2 regions of the Paenibacillus sp. FSL R5-0341 genome follow, and region 2 is predicted to be linked to the other one. Evidence: predicted binding sites of a transcription regulator. Region 2 holds the regulator's gene; the other holds the start of a gene.
The links. The regulator LexA, encoded in region 2, represses DNA repair genes until DNA is damaged. The targets are predictions, from matches to a motif close to CGAACATATGTTCG.

Region 1 (3,217 bases), 840 kb from region 2:
ATAAAGCGACCGTAGTAACAATTCGTCACTAAAGCATCTTAACTGTCGCACCCCAATTCGAAAGATACGGTGATTCGTGCAAACGTAGTGGAGGGGACGAAATCGAATCTGAAGAAGCGAAGCGTGCGCCTTTGTCTCCGGATTTTCCCTTTAAAAAAGGGAATCAAAAAAATCTGGAGACAACAGCGATCGGAAGATCGATTCGTAACCGAAACGCCATCTACGCGCCGCACCAAACCTATCTTTTTAACTAACTATGAAAGAAGTGGATCTACCTTGCCATCAGTTACACTCGAACGCAGTCGCAAAAAGCGGCTTGAACATGCGCATCCATGGATATTTAACAATGAAATTGCCTCTGTTGACGGAAACCCGGAACCGGGAGATCTGGTCAATGTATTGAATCATCAAGGTCGCTATTTGGCGACAGGTTATTATAATCCTGCATCTCAGATCACTGTAAGGGTTGTATCGTATCAACCGCTGGAGTCCGAACAGATGGACACGGCGTTCTTTGCAGCTCGTTTCCGCGATTGCTTGCGTCATCGGGAACGCTTTATCCAGGATGGAGAGGCGTACCGTCTTGTATACGGAGAAGCTGATTTTCTGCCAGGATTGATCGTTGACCGGTTCGGCAGCATTCTCGTTGTACAGTTGCTTACACTCGGCATGGATCGTTGCCGTGAAGCCATTGTACAAGCACTCATTGAAGTGATGCAGCCGGAAGGCATCTATGAGCGCAGTGATGTCTCGATTCGTGAACTGGAAGGTTTGGAGCAGACCAAAGGCCCGCTGTACGGGGAGTGCCCGCGGCATGTCACCGTTACAGAGAATGGACTTCTCATTAAAGTGGATATCGTGGAAGGCCAGAAGACAGGTTACTTCTTCGACCAACGTGAGAATCGTGCAGCGATCGAACCCCTCATGAAGGGTTGGGGCTATAAGAGTGGAATTACACTTCAACAGACCGAGCAGGATGGTACAGAGCAGCTCTTGCCTGTGAATAAAAGTGGTAAGGTGGTTACATTCCCTTATTGGGACGGTGCCACCGTACTGGAGTGCTTCTCTCACACGGGTAGCTTCACGTTGAATGCTTGCAAATATGGAGCCAAAAAAGTGACTTGTCTTGATATTTCAGAGCATGCCATTGAGAGTGCACGAACGAATGTGGAGCTGAACGGATTCACCGACCGGGTCGAATTCGTAGTTGCCGATGCATTCCAGTACTTGCGTGAGCAAGTGAAAGGACTGGATGAACGTACTGCACGTGCGCGTGCTGGTGAACAAAAAGTAGATACATCCAAAGCGCTTGCAGCTGGCGGTAAAACCTTTGATGTGGTCATCCTTGATCCTCCTGCGTTTGCCAAAACGAAATCAGCAGTTAAAGGTGCGTGCCGTGGATATAAGGATATCAACCTGCAAGGAATGAAACTGGTTAATGAGGGCGGATATTTGGTAACAGCTAGCTGTTCATATCACATGCGTCCAGACCTCTTCCTGGATACGATTGCGGATGCAGCGGAAGATGCAGGCAAAGTGCTGCGTCTAATCGACTGGAAAGCAGCTGGTAAGGATCATCCGCAAATTTTGGGCGTGGATGAGGGACATTACCTGAAATTTGCTATTTTCGAAGTGCGTAGTAAAAAGAATTAGAAGAGTCTCTTCTCACTTTTTTTAATCTCTCGTAAGGTAAAGTAAAGTTTAAATGAATGATACTTTCAGTCAAAAGTCCACAGTGTGAACAGCTGCGGGCTTTTTGCCGTGTTAACGGAGATGTTCTCCGGTTTTACCGGATAGTGGCAAACGTATGTTCCGAACCAAGTCAGATATGTTATACTGGGAATTAAAATCTTGTACGTGTGGTTTGGAGGATTAGACATGTCCGTTCGTTTTGTTATTGGTCGGGCAGGCAGCGGCAAAAGCTCGCTGATTACCCGGGAAATTACATCCCTGCTGCAAAAGGAGCCGCAAGGTAAACCTTTGATTTTACTTGTTCCGGAACAGAGTTCTTTTCGAACGGAGCAATCATTGGTGTCTTCAGGAGCAATTAAAGGTACAATGCGCGCAGAAGTGCTTGGCTTTCGCCGGTTAGCCTACCGCGTAATGCAGGAAGCCGGCGGTTCTGCTCGTATTCCGATCGGAGCCGAAGGCAAGAAGATGCTGCTATACAAAGTCATCCAGCGCCGTAAGGAAGAATTGAAGCTGTTTGGTGCATCCGGCAGTCAGCTGGGTTTTATAGGCGAATTAAATGACTTATATAGTGAATTTAAACGTTATGAAGTTGATCCATCCTTGCTGGAAGAAGGGCTGTCTGGAGGGAATATCTCATCCACTTCGCCGATTCTGGAGGACAAGTTGCATGACTTGAATCTAATATATCGTGACTATGAACAGGAACTGACCCAATTATATATTGATGATGAAGACACGTTGACCGAGCTGACAGAGCGTTTGTCGGAAAGTGCATTGCTGCAGGATGCCCAGATCTGGATTGATGGTTTTCAGGGATTCACGCCACAGGAGATGAGTGTGATTGGTCGACTCATGTTGCAGTCCTCTTCCGTGACGATTGCACTGACATTGGATCGTCCATATGATCACGGTGCGCTGCCTGGAGAACTGGAATTGTTTTATCCCACAGCGAGTGCCTACGCGCGCCTGAAAGGAATGGCTGAAGAACTGGGTGTACCGAGCGATATAACTGTGCTAGATTCAGAGATTCCACCGAGATACAGGGATCGTCCAGGACTTGCTCATCTAGAGGCTGGGTTCGACCGCCGAATTCGGTGGAAAAGTGATGGCCTTGATTCCGGAATCCGCCTGGTTGCAGCGGAGAACCGTCGAGCTGAGATGGAGGGAGCACTGCGTGAGATGCGGCGCCTGGCACAAAACGAAGGTGCGCGTTATCGGGATATGGCGGTACTTGTCCGCCAGTTGGATACCTACGCTGATATAGCTGAACCGCTATTTAGGGATTATGGCGTACCCGTCTTTCTGGACCGCAGAAGAAATGAACTTCATCATCCATTATCTGAGTTTATCCGTTCCGCACTGGATATTGTTCGTCGCCATTGGCGTTACGAGGATGTATTTCGCTGTGTCAAAACGGATCTGTTGCTTCCGCGTGATGGTTCCATAACCCGTGAAGATATGGACCAGCTTGAGAATTATGCACTGGCCTGTGGTATTCATGGATATCGCTGGACTGACGGCAAAC
Region 2 (3,217 bases):
CTTGGTGGCCTTTGTCATTCTCATCATCAACAATCTCAATGGTATCCAGTTGCTGTCTGAAATTGCTGCGAATATTACTCAAATAAATCTCTCTTAGTTCGGCACGTTCAGCAAGTTCTTCCTCTGACAAACCAGTGGACTTTTGCTTACGAGCCAATTCATTAATGCGTGCTACCAGACTATCTATATCCAAGCTTGTCCCCTCCAAAAATACAAAGTCATATTAACTTTGCCATGATAAAGGCAGCTTGTCAAGCTGACACGCACTAACACTCATTCATGTGCATTTTATTCTGCAAATTGCGGTAGAGCTAAAACTTGTCCCACTTGGATCGAAGTCGTCTGAAGTTGATTCACTTTCTTAATTGCTTCTATATAAATACGTGTATCCATATTCATCGGTTTATGTTCCAAAGAAATACTCCATAATGTTTCCCCTTGTGAAACGGCTATCTTTCCTCCAGGCAGAACATCATTCTCATTGCCAGCAAATACAGTTAAAACAGTGCTGCATCCAATAAATATAATCAAAGAAGTAATGGCTACCTTTAACATCCATGAAGAAATCTTGAAACGTGCTAAAACCTTCTTGTAGTTCCCTATGTTAGACTTCACCAGTTCCGAATTCATCGGTTCATAAATGCTTTGATAAGTAGAATATCTCATTAAATAGCCGCCTCCAAACGTTTGTTCCTATCTGTTGGAATCAATATAACACGAACACTTGTTTTGTTCAATAGGTTTTTAGAACAATTGTTCGCTTATTTTTCGAAGGAGAAATATCTGAATTGAAGTCATGTATAAAGCATTTGCAGTATTTTGCTCCGACTTTTGGACAAATTCTGTTCTAATAGTTAAAAAACACTGATTTAATGGCATTTTATTTAGAACTTATGTTTGTACGAACGGAGGTTCTATGTTATAATTTTCCCAAACGTTACTAAAATGGGGTTGATACGGTATGTCGAAGATATCCAGCAGGCAGCAGGCTATTCTGGAGTTTATACGAAATGAAGTCCGGTTGAAGGGGTATCCTCCTTCCGTACGAGAAATTGGTGAAGCGGTTGGACTGGCTTCCAGCTCAACAGTACATGGACATTTGGATCGTTTGGAGAAAAAAGGTTTGATCCGACGCGACCCTACCAAGCCAAGAGCTATTGAGCTTTTGAGCCAGGAAGAATCGGAGCACTCTCATCAATTTGCTCATAGCGTTGCACGTATTCCTGTCGTTGGTAAGGTTACAGCGGGTGTTCCGATTACTGCAACCGAGAACATTGAAGACTACTTCCCTCTTCCTACGCATTATGTAGGCGAACAGAAAGTATTTATGCTTTCGGTAGTCGGAGATAGTATGGTGGAAGCTGGAATCGTTAACGGAGATTATGTTATTGTCCGTCAACAGCAAACTGCTGATAACGGTGATATTGTAGTCGCAATGACTGAAGATGATGAAGCTACAGTGAAAACGTTCTATAAAGAGAAAGATCATATTCGCCTTCAACCGGAGAATGCGACCTTTGAACCTTTACGTTTGAAACATGTTAGTATTCTGGGTAAAGTCATCGGCCTTTTCCGAGATATTCATTAATATTTAACTTGAGTAACAAAATTAGATGCAATGCATGAAATACGAAAAGAGGTTGTCCTGATGAACAGGACAACCTCTTTTTTTCATGTTTATGTTATTTTATTGGCTAATTATTCACTGCGTTTCAGAACACTTTTGTGATGGGAAAATACATCAAAGCTCTGTTGTCCGTGATATGAGCCCATACCACTCTCTCCTACACCACCAAACGGGAGATAATGTGATGTCATATGAGAAAGTGTGTCATTAATACATCCCCCACCGAAGGATACTTGATTAAGAACCTGTTCCTGCAGTTGCTCATTCTGTGTGAAGAGATATAGCGCCAATGGTTTTGGCCGGCGTACAATCTCATCCAGCATCGGGTTGAGGTCATTGTACGTAAATACAGGAAGAATCGGACCGAATATCTCTTCTTGCATGACAGGTGATTCCCAGTTCACATTTCCAAGCACAGTCGGCTCAATAAGCAATTGCTCACGTACAGAACGTCCACCTAAGAGCGTTGTACCATCTGTGAGGAATTTCGATAACCGATCGAAGTTACGTGCGTTGACAATATGCGGGAAATCAGCGTTCTGGAGCACATCATCTCCAAATTTATCTTTGATCTCTGCGCCAATCAGATTGATCAATTCGTCATGAACTTGTTCATGTACAAGCAAATAATCTGGAGCAACGCAAGTTTGCCCAGCATTCAGGAACTTACCACGAACAATACGTTGGGCTACCAGCTTCAGATCTGCATCACTATGGACAATAGCAGGACTTTTACCGCCCAACTCAAGAGTTACAGGAGTCAGGTGCTCTGCAGCTGCCTTCATAACAATGCGGCCTATACCTGTACTGCCTGTGAAGAAAATATAATCAAACTTCTCTTTCAACAATGCTGTGCTAGCCTCAACTTCCCCTTCCATAACGGCAATATACTCCTGTGGGAAGATCTCCTGAATCAGATCAAACGTCAGACGAGACACGGCTGGTGTTAATTCAGATGGCTTGATAACTGCACAGTTACCGGCTGCAATTGCTCCAATCAGTGGACCGAAGGCCAGTTGGAAAGGATAGTTCCAAGGTGCAATAATAAGCGCCACTCCGTATGGTTCAGGGTAAATGGTGCTCACCCCATCCGGCATAGCCGAATTCGTTGGGACTTGTTTTGGTGCAGCCCATTCCTGCAGGTGTTCTAATGCGAAATCCAGCTCTCCCAGCACAATGCGAATCTCGGAACCGTAAGCTTCCGCCTCAGATTTGTTCAAATCTGCCCGAAGTGCATCTTGAATCCGTTGCTGATACTTTTCAATTCCCTTTCTAAGCTGTTGAAGCGCATTAATCCGATATTCGATATTTTTAGTTTGACCTGTATAAAAAAATGTACGTTGTTCTGTCACCAGTTGTTTTGCTTGATCCATATTAACATCTCCAATTAATTATTTAAAATTAAATTGCTCAAAATTTAATTAAAGTATACCTCTTTTATATGAAACTTTCAACATACAAATGAAACATTAATTTGAAAGTACTTGAAAGTTGGTGGAGTTCTGAGAGTGTGATTGTTAGTATGACTTTTATTATGATGGTTATCAGGTTCTCTTAATAGACTGCTATGTAAGTCTTTCGCTTTCGATT

Region 1: the regulator LexA is predicted to act here: its motif matches at 1,801-1,814, upstream of addB (helicase-exonuclease AddAB subunit AddB).

What each region holds. Positions count from the first base shown of each region.
Region 1 is NZ_CP150241.1:4,596,977-4,600,193, reverse strand. Features, by position in the region: gene MKX75_RS20630 (class I SAM-dependent rRNA methyltransferase) at 277-1,653, shown strand; gene addB (helicase-exonuclease AddAB subunit AddB) at 1,879-3,217, shown strand, end outside.
Region 2 is NZ_CP150241.1:3,760,159-3,763,375, forward strand. Features, by position in the region: gene MKX75_RS16750 (DUF896 domain-containing protein) at 1-193, opposite strand, end outside; gene MKX75_RS16755 (LysM peptidoglycan-binding domain-containing protein) at 289-666, opposite strand; gene lexA (transcriptional repressor LexA) at 962-1,588, shown strand; gene MKX75_RS16765 (aldehyde dehydrogenase) at 1,699-3,000, opposite strand.